3 regions of the Delftia sp. BGA-UO-ETr-SB1 genome follow, and region 2 is predicted to be linked to each of the others. Evidence: predicted binding sites of a transcription regulator. Region 2 holds the regulator's gene; each other region holds the start of a gene.
The links. The regulator HrcA, encoded in region 2, represses chaperone genes, less so after heat shock. The targets are predictions, from matches to a motif close to TTAGCACTCNNNNNNNNNGAGTGCTAA.

Region 1: the regulator HrcA is predicted to act here: its motif matches at 1,435-1,461, upstream of rpoH (RNA polymerase sigma factor RpoH).
Region 3: the regulator HrcA is predicted to act here: its motif matches at 1,196-1,222, upstream of AC57B5_RS23640 (co-chaperone GroES).

The regions. Positions count from the first base shown of each region.
Region 1 is NZ_JCAQOW010000005.1:798,469-801,736, reverse strand. Features, by position in the region: gene AC57B5_RS13795 (Bug family tripartite tricarboxylate transporter substrate binding protein) at 1-362, opposite strand, end outside; gene rpoH (RNA polymerase sigma factor RpoH) at 460-1,404, opposite strand; gene AC57B5_RS13785 (IclR family transcriptional regulator) at 1,591-2,379, opposite strand; gene AC57B5_RS13780 (tripartite tricarboxylate transporter substrate binding protein) at 2,656-3,268, shown strand, end outside.
Region 2 is NZ_JCAQOW010000006.1:1,357,491-1,360,758, forward strand. Features, by position in the region: gene recN (DNA repair protein RecN) at 1-359, opposite strand, end outside; gene AC57B5_RS24930 (NAD kinase) at 362-1,258, opposite strand; gene hrcA (heat-inducible transcriptional repressor HrcA) at 1,289-2,293, shown strand; tRNA gene AC57B5_RS24940 (tRNA-Ile) at 2,361-2,439, shown strand; tRNA gene AC57B5_RS24945 (tRNA-Arg) at 2,617-2,693, shown strand; gene AC57B5_RS24950 (CHASE2 domain-containing protein) at 2,768-3,268, opposite strand, start outside.
Region 3 is NZ_JCAQOW010000006.1:1,073,877-1,077,144, reverse strand. Features, by position in the region: gene AC57B5_RS23650 (nuclear transport factor 2 family protein) at 1-454, opposite strand, end outside; gene AC57B5_RS23645 (TetR/AcrR family transcriptional regulator) at 540-1,124, shown strand; gene AC57B5_RS23640 (co-chaperone GroES) at 1,310-1,600, shown strand; gene groL (chaperonin GroEL) at 1,647-3,268, shown strand, end outside.

The sequences.
Region 1 (3,268 bases), on a different contig from region 2:
ACAGGGTCGTAGCGCACGGCGGGGTTGAGCAGGCGGGCAATCGTCAGGTTGCCGTTGATCATCACGCTGAAGGTATGGCCGTCGCGCGCACGGGCCACCTGCTCGCCTGCGATGTTGCCGCCTGCGCCCACCTTGTTCTCGACGATGACGGGCTGGCCCAGGCGCTTTTCCAGCGGCTCGGCCAGTGCGCGCGCCGTGAGGTCCGGGGAAGATCCTGCGGGAAAGCCGACGATCAGGTGCAGCGGCTTGCTGGGCCAGTTGTCGCCCGCCACGGCAGCGCAAGGCAGCAGGGCCGAAGCCAGGGCGGTGGCCAAGGCATTGGCGAAGAGGCGGCGTAGTGGCGAGATGGCGCTGGCGGGCATGGGGTTCGTGGGGGCCGCAAAGGCTGCGGGCAATAAAAAACCCGGAGATTATCCGGGTTTGTCGTGAAGCGGCCTGTCAGCCCAGGCCGTCAGGCCATCAGGCGAACTCGGCCAGGGCCTTCTTCATCTTCTTCATGGCAGCCACCTCGATCTGGCGGATGCGCTCGGCGCTGACACCGTACACGGCGGCCAGCTCATGCAGCGTCATGCCGCCCGAGCCGTCGTCGTTGACCTTGAGCCAGCGCTCCTCGACGATGCGGCGGCTGCGGTCGTCCAGCGAATCCAGCGCCATGGCAATGCCGTCGGTGGCCAGGTGGTCACGCTGGCGCGACTCGATCATGGCCGTGGGTTCGTGTGCGCCATCGGCCAGGTAGGCGATGGGGCCGAAGGCCTGCTCGCCATCGTCGCTGGGCGAGGGGTCCAGCAGCACGTCGCCACCGGCCAGGCGCGTTTCCATCTCCATGACTTCTTCGCGCTTGACGTTGAGCTTCTCGGCCACGGCGTCGATCTCGCCCGAGGTCAGCGTGTCACGCAGCATGGCTCCGTCCTCGGCCATGGCGGCGTCGGACTTCAGGCCCTGCTTCATGGAACGCAGGTTGAAGAACAGCTTGCGCTGGGCCTTGGTCGTGGCGACCTTGACCATGCGCCAGTTCTTGAGGATGTACTCGTGGATCTCGGCCTTGATCCAGTGCATGGCGTAGCTCACCAGGCGCACGTTCTGATCGGGGTCGAAGCGCTTGACGGCCTTCATCAGGCCCACGTTGCCTTCCTGGATCAGGTCGCCGTGCGGCAGGCCGTAGCCCAGGTACTGGCGCGAGATGGACACCACCAGGCGCAGGTGGGACATCACCAGACGCCCTGCGGCGTCCAGATCGCTGTGTTCTTTGAGCTTGCGGGCGTAGTCCTGCTCTTCCTCAAGGGTGAGCATGGGCAGGCGGTTGACCGCGGAAATGTAGGCATCCAAATTGCCCAGAGGCGGCACCAGGGCCCAGGGGTTAGCGGGTGCCAAGGTGGTCGCAATGGAGCCGGAGGCGTTTGTCATTGCAGAGTTCCTTTCTTCCATTCCTTCATATTAGCACTCGTTATGACCGAGTGCTAAAGCCAAAGTTCCGTGGGTTTTTCAGACGGTTGCACTCATTTTTGGAGTGCCAAAAGTCGTTTGTGCCTAGTCTGAGCGATTTTTGGAAACCCTGCTTGCCAGCGGTGGGCGCATATTGCTGGGAGAGCATTACAGTTTTTCCAGCAGGCTTTCAATCTGCCGGCCCAGTTGCAGCAAGGCCGGGTGCAGCTCCTGCACGATGGCCGGCAAAGGCTCCGTGGTGGAGACGCTGCAGTTCAGGACATAGATGGCATCGGGTGTCACCAGCGGCGTGGCCAGCGCAACCACTTCCGGCTGCCACGATGCGGCGCAGAAGCCTTGGCTTTTCACGGACTTGATCGCCGCCTGGATCTGCTGCTCCAGCGCAGGCCATTGGGCGCCTCTCTTGAGCCTGAAGCTGTCGAGCAAGGCCTTGCGCCTGGCCGATGGCGCCGCTGCCAGGCAGGCGCGCCCCAGCGACGTCAGTTCCATGGGAACGCGCTGGCCCGAGACCACATGCCTGAGCACGATCCGGCGGTTGTAGCGGATGGATTCCAGGTAGACCATCTCGTCCCGGTCGGGACATGCCAGGCCCACGTTGATCCTGCGTGTCTCGGCGAGGGTGCGCATCAGGGGCGCCGCAATCGACAGCACCGTCGAGCCTGTGCGCATGGCGTGCGCCAGGCTCAGGACCGCCGGGGCCAGGCGAAAGGCCCGGCTCGGGTGGTCGGCCTGCAGCATGCCGCAGCCCACCAGGGTCTGCGTCAGCCGGGTGACCGTGGCCTTGGACAGGCCGGTGCGTTCCGCCAGGTCGCTGTTGCCCAGCAGTTCCGAGCCGGGCCTGAACGCACGCAGTATTTCGACGCCTCTTTCCAGGGAGCGGTTGCTCGGGGACTGTCCCGGCTTGTCATGGAGGATGGGGGATCGCCTGTTCGTCATGCTGCTGCCGCTGGTGGGAGAACGCGCTTGCCCCGGTGTCGAAAGCTGTGTTCTTCCTGCCCGGGTACGGGCGCCTGATGGAAGCCAAGTATTCCACCGAATGCAAGGGAAATGCAGCCGCAGGCTCTGGCGCGCCCGCTTTGGAATTTCACTGGTTGGAATATGGGAGGTCACAAGCGCGGTGCGTTTCCCTAAGCTTTCACAAGCCAGTCGCCAGCGTCATCGCAACGCTGGCGCAGTGACCGGATCTCTGTCCATAGAACCAGGAGACACACCATGCCCAGTTTCGCCGCCCGCCGTTGTGCAAGGGCCATTGCGTTCATTGCCGTGCTCGCGACTGTCTGCAGCGCAGCATCTGCAGCATTCCCGGAAAAGCCCGTGCGCCTCGTCGTGCCCTTTGCGCCAGGCGGCGGAACGGACCTGATCGCCCGCACGCTGGGGGCCGAGATGGCCAAGGACCTGGGCCAGCCCGTCATCGTGGACAACAAGCCCGGTGCCGGCACGATCATCGGCACCGACAACGTTGCCAAGAGTGCGCCGGACGGTTACTCCTTGGTCGTGGCTTCGTTCGCGCACGCCGTCAATCCGGCGTTGCAGGCCAAGCTGCCGTACGGGAGCAACAAGGCCTTTGCTCCGGTGATCCTGATCGGCCGCGGCCCCAACGTGCTGGTGGTGCCCGCCGCCAGCCCGTACAAGACGGTGGCGGACGTGATGGCCGCCGCCAAGGCCAGTCCCGACAAGCTGACCTATGCCTCGCAGGGCGCCGGGACTTCGGCGCATCTGGCGGGTGAGCTGTTTGCCAACCTTGCCAAGGTCAGGCTCACCCATGTGCCCTACCGCGGCGCAGGCCCGGCGCTCACCGATCTCATGGGCGGGCAGGTGGACATGA
Region 2 (3,268 bases):
AGGGCGCGCAGCTGCGTGGCCGTGGCCGGCGTGCCGTTGATCCAGGCGCGGCTGCGGCCCTGGGTGTCCACCGTGCGCCGCAGCAGCAGGCTGCTGTCCTCGCAGGCCAGGCCTGCGGCCTCCAGCCAGGGGCGCAGCCGCGCGCAGCCGTCGAACTCCACGCAGATGTCGGCCTGGGTGCAGCCTTCGCGCACCACGTCGGCGTCGGCGCGGGCGCCCAGGGCCAGCTGCAATGCGTCGATCAGGATGGATTTGCCGGCGCCGGTCTCCCCGGTCAGCACGGTGAAGCCCGCATGCCAGTCCAGATCCAGGGCCTGCACGATCACGAAGTCGCGCAGAACGATGCGCTTGAGCGCCATGGTCAGGCGCCTCCCTCGTTCCAGCCCAGTTTCTTGCGCAGCGTGGCGAAGTAGTTCCAGCCCTTGGGGTGCAGAAAGCGCACGCTGTGGTGGGCGCGGCTCACGAGGATGCGGTCGCCGTGCTGCAGCGAGGCCAGGGACTGCATGTCGAAATTGGCGCTGACATCGCGCCCGGCCACGACCTCGATCGTGACCTCGTTGGCATCGGACAGCACGATGGGGCGGTTGGACAGGTTGTGCGGCGCAATGGGGGCCATCACCCAGGCAGGGATGGAAGGGTGCATCATCGGCCCGCCGGCGGACAGCGCATAGGCCGTGGAGCCCGTGGGCGTGGCCACGATCAGGCCGTCGGCGCGCTGGTTGGAGACAAAGCGGCCGCCCACCTCGATGCGCAGCTCCACCATGCCCGATGTGCCGCCGCGGTTGACCACCACGTCGTTCATGGCCAGGGCCTCGAACACGCACTGGCCGTCGCGGATCACGCGGGCGCACATCAGAGGACGCAGGTCCTCCTCGTATTCGCCCTGCAGCATGGGCGTGAGCGTGGCCTCGAAGTCCTCCAGCGCGATGTCCGTGACAAAGCCCAGGCGGCCCTGGTTCACCCCGATCAGGGGCGTTCCGTATTGCGCCAGGTGCCGGCTCACGCCGAGCATGGTGCCGTCGCCGCCGACGACCAGGCCCAGGTCGCAATGCCTGCCCAGGCCATCGACATCGAGGGTGGGGTAGTCTGTGAGCCCTGCGTGCAGGGCCGATTGGGTATCAAGCACGACTTCGCAGCCCTGGCGCCTGAGGAAGTCCGCAATGCGCTCAAGCGCGTTGCTGGCATTCTCGGACGGGGCGCTTGCGCTGGGAGCGTGGTACTTCCCGATCAAGGCAACGTGGCGAAACGTGGACGTCATTTCTGGAAATTACATCATTAAAATCATCACATGCTCGACGAACGTGCCAAGTTGTTGCTCAAAGCGCTGATCGAGCGTTATATCGCTGACGGCCAGCCTGTGGGCTCGCGAACCCTGTCGCGTGCGTCGGGGCTTGAATTGTCGCCTGCCACGATACGCAATGTGATGGCTGACCTCGAAGACCTGGGGTTGATCATCAGCCCGCACACCTCGGCGGGCCGCATTCCGACCGCCCGGGGCTACCGGCTGTTCGTGGACACCATGCTCACTGCAGACCGTGCCGATATCGTGACGCCCGAGCTCGTGCCCGAGCAGCCGCAGAAAGTCATCGCCAACGCCGCCAACCTGCTTTCCAGCCTTTCCCAGTTCGTGGGCGTGGTGCTGGTGCCGCGCCGCACCTCGGTGTTCAAGCACATCGAATTCGTGCGGCTGTCGGAGCGGCGTTTTCTGGTCATCATCGTATCGCCCGACGGTGACGTGCAAAACCGCGTCATCTTCACCGACGTGGACTACTCGTCCTCGCAGCTGATCGAAGCCTCCAACTTCCTCAACAGCCACTACGCGGGCCTGGCCATGGAGGAGGTGCGCGAGCGCCTCAAGGGCGAGGTGGAGCTGCTGCGCGGCGAGGTGGCCACGCTCATGCAGGCGGCCGTCAACATCGGCACGGAGGCCATGACCAGCGCCCAGGAGGACGTGGTCATCGCGGGCGAGCGCAACCTGCTGTCGGTCAGCGATTTCTCCAGCGACATGGGCAATCTGCGCCGCGCCTTCGACCTGTTCGAGCAAAAGACCCAGATCCTCAGGCTGCTGGATTTTTCCAGCCAGGCGGAAGGCGTGCGCATCTACATCGGCGGTGAAAGCCAGGTCGTGCCTTTCGAGGAGCTGTCCGTGGTCAGCGCGCCCTACGAGCTCGACGGCAAGGTGGTGGGCACGCTGGGCGTGATCGGGCCCACCCGCATGCACTACGACCGCATGATCCAGATCGTGGACATCACCTCCAAGCTCGTCAGCAATGCGCTGAGTCACAAGCGCTGAGTCCTGCGGGTTAGGCTCTACAATAGTTGTTTGCCATGGCCTGCATCCGTGCTGCCTTGGTGAATCAGGGGCCTTAGCTCATGCTTGGTTAGAGCAGCGGACTCATAATCCGTTGGTGCCCAGTTCGACTCTGGGAGGCCCTACCATCCATTGGTATGAAAAGCCTGCCGCCTTTCCGGGCGGCAGGCTTTTTTGCTGGGCGCACGGCGCTGCATGGCGATGCCATCGCCCGGTTGCCAGGAAATGCGGTCGCCGGGTTTTTTGCAGAAATATGGCGCTTTTGTCCGGGAGCCCCAAAACCCGCTGCTACAATGCGAAGCGTTGCGGCTGTAGCTCAGCTGGATAGAGTACTTGGCTACGAACCAAGGGGTCGTGGGTTCGATTCCTGCCAGCCGCACCAAAAAACGCAAAGCCCTGAAGTTGAAAAACTTCAGGGCTTTTTCGTTTTCTGCATCCGCATCCCTGAGATGCCAGTCAGGCCTGTTCCGCTTTCGGCAGCGCGATGCTGAAGGCGCTGCCCTGGCCGGGCGTGCTTTCTATCTCAAGCTGCCCGCCATGGCGGGCGGCCACGGTGCGCACAAAGGCCAGGCCCAGGCCCACGCCGTCGAGGTGCTGGTGATGGTCCAGGCGCTCGAACGGCTGGCTCAGCCGGGCGACGGCCTGCCCATCCATGCCGGGCCCGTGGTCCCGGATGGTGATGCGGCAATGGCCTGCGTCCTGCCGCAGCAGGCATTGCACCGTGGCGAGGTTGGCCTGATCTGCGCGCGCTCCGTACTTGATGGCGTTGCCGATCAGGTTGACGGCCGCGCGGTGGAGCATGCCCGCATCGCCCAGCACGGGGCATTCCTGTTCGGGCAGGTGGAACTCCAGCTGCACGTGGGCCGCAGAGGCCTGGGCCCAGCAGCTTTCCACGGCCTGGTCCAGCACCAGGCCCAGGTCCAGCCGTTCCCGGCGCAGCGCCTGCTGCTGGGCGCG
Region 3 (3,268 bases), 280 kb from region 2:
CGGACAGACCGGGGTGGTCATCGGGGCGACGGCCCAGCGGCCAGTGGAACTTGCGCTCCGACTCCTGGATGGGCATGTCGTTGATGCATGCGAAGCGCCGGCGCATGAGACCGTCGGCCTCGAATTCCCAGTTCTCGTTGCCGTACGACCGGAACCAGTTCCCGGCATCGTCGTGCCACTCATAGGCGTAGCGGACCGCGATCCGGTTTTCCGCGTACAGCCAAAGCTCCTTGATCAGCCGGTAGTCCAGCTCCTTCTTCCACTTCCTCTCAAGGAGGGCCTGGGCCTCGGCGCGGCTGTTGGCGAACTCCGCCCGGTTGCGCCATTTCGTGTCGGGGGTATAGGCCATCGCGACCTTGGCCGCATCGCGTGTGTTCCATCCATCCTCGGCCAAACGGACCTTTTGGACGGCGCTTGCGAGCGAGAACGGGGGAAGGGGTGGGCGGGTTTCCATGATGTGACCTTTTGAAGAGATGTAGAACGATCTGTCTACATGCGCCACTCTAACGGAGGTGGAACGATCTGTCTACAATATCTTCATGAAAACTTCCCAGCCATCTCTCGAGTCATTGCCGCCCCGCGAGCGCATCCTGGTGGCAGCCCATGGCCTCTTCTACGCAGAGGGCATCCGGGCCACGGGCGTGGACCGGATCATCGAGCGGTCGTCGGTCAGCAAAGTCACCTTCTACCGCCAGTACGCCAGCAAGGACGACCTGATCCGGGCGTACCTCGACTACCGCCATGAACGGTGGATTTCCTGGTTCCAGGCCAGCCTGGCGCAGGCGACTGACGCGGGCTCGCCAGCGTTGGAGGCCCTCGCAACCACCCTCAGGAGTTGGTTCGGCCAGCCCGACTTTCGGGGCTGCGCCTTTCTCAATGCCGCTGCCGAACTGGGCTCGTCCGACCCTGAGATCCTGGCGACGGTCCGGCGGCACAAGCAGGAAATGTCGTCCGTGCTGGATCGCCTGTTCGATGGCCATCCCGTGTCCGTGGGCGCTGCGCTCACCCTGGTGGCGGACGGCGCCATCGTCCATGCGCAGATGGGTCAGCCGATCGATGAAGTCATGGAGAACTTCAAGGCAGCGGCAGCGGGGGTTGTGAATCGGCCCCTGCCCTTGCGCTAGTGCCGCACCGGGTGTGCCGTCTTGCGGCACATCGACCCTACCTCTTGAATCCTGGCCGAATTGCCTTATTATTAGCACTCGTTGGGCATGAGTGCTAACAGTCCTCTGTCCCACATTGCTTCGAATGCCGGCCCGCCGGGCCGGCAAGTCTTTGTTTCAACTTTGTTGATGATTTAGGAGTTGGTATGAACCTGCGTCCCCTGCACGATCGCGTGATCGTGAAGCGCCTCGAGAACGAAACCAAGACGGCTTCGGGCATCGTGATCCCCGAGAATGCCGCCGAGAAGCCCGACCAGGGCGAAGTGCTGGCAGTGGGCCCCGGCAAGAAGAACGACAAGGGCGAAGTGATCGCTCTGAACGTGAAGGTCGGTGACCGCGTTCTGTTCGGCAAGTACAGCGGCCAGACCGTCAAGGTCCATGGCGACGAACTGCTGGTGATGAAGGAAGACGACCTGTTCGCAGTCGTCGAAAAGTAATCCGCGCTTCGAAACCGCACTTTCCAACTGAATCCGGAGAATTGAAATGGCAGCAAAAGACGTAGTTTTCGGCGGCGAAGCACGCGCCCGCATGGTTGAAGGCGTGAACATCCTGGCCAACGCGGTCAAGGTCACCCTGGGCCCCAAGGGCCGCAACGTGGTGCTGGAGCGCTCCTTCGGCGCCCCCACCGTGACCAAGGACGGTGTCTCGGTCGCCAAGGAAATCGAACTCAAGGACAAGCTGCAGAACATGGGCGCCCAGCTCGTGAAGGAAGTGGCCTCCAAGACCAACGACATCGCCGGTGATGGCACGACCACCGCCACCGTGCTGGCACAGGCCATCGTCCGCGAAGGCACCAAGTACGTGGCCGCCGGCCTGAACCCCATGGACCTCAAGCGCGGCATCGACAAGGCTGTCGCCGCCCTGGTGGAAGAGCTGAAGAAGCAATCCAAGGCCACCACCACCTCCAAGGAAATCGCCCAGGTCGGCTCGATCTCCGCCAACTCCGACGAATCCGTGGGCAGCATCATTGCCGAAGCCATGGACAAGGTCGGCAAGGAAGGCGTGATCACCGTTGAAGAAGGCAAGTCGCTGGCCAACGAACTCGACGTCGTCGAGGGCATGCAGTTCGACCGCGGCTACCTGTCGCCCTACTTCATCAACAACCCTGAAAAGCAGGTTGCCCTGCTGGACAACCCCTTCGTGCTGCTGTTCGACAAGAAGATCAGCAACATCCGTGACCTGCTGCCCACGCTGGAAGCCGTGGCCAAGGCCGGCCGTCCCCTGCTGATCATTGCAGAAGACGTCGAAGGCGAAGCCCTGGCAACGCTGGTGGTCAACACCATCCGCGGCATCCTGAAGGTTGTGGCTGTCAAGGCTCCTGGCTTCGGCGACCGCCGCAAGGCCATGCTGGAAGACATCGCCATCCTGACGGGCGGCAAGGTCATCGCTGAAGAAGTGGGCCTGGCGCTGGACAAGGTGACCCTGGAAGACCTGGGCCAGGCAGTGCGCATCGAAATCGGCAAGGAAAACACCACCATCATCGACGGTGCTGGCCAAGCTGCTGAAATCGAAGCCCGCGTCAAGCAGATCCGCATCCAGATCGAAGAAGCCACCAGCGACTACGACCGCGAAAAGCTGCAAGAGCGCGTGGCCAAGCTGGCTGGCGGCGTTGCCGTGATCAAGGTTGGCGCTGCCACCGAAGTCGAGATGAAGGAAAAGAAGGCCCGCGTTGAAGACGCCCTGCACGCTACCCGCGCTGCTGTGGAAGAAGGCATCGTGGCCGGCGGCGGCGTGGCTCTGCTGCGTGCCAAGCAAGCCGTGGGCGACCTGAAGACCGGCGATGCCGAGCAAGACGCCGGCATCAAGCTGATCATGAAGGCCATCGAAGCGCCCCTGCGCGAAATCGTGGCCAACGCCGGTGGCGAGCCCTCGGTGGTGGTCAACGCCGTGCTGAACGGCTCGGGCAACTACGGCTTCAACGCTGCCAACGACACCTACGGCGACATGCTGGAAATGGGTATCCTGGACCCGACCAAGGTGACGCGTACAGCCCTGCAGAACGCCGCTTCCGTGGCATCGCTGCTGCTGACGACCGAAGCCATGATCGCCGAGTCTCCCAAGGCTGAAGGCGGCCCTGCCATGCCCGACATGGGCGGCATGGGTGG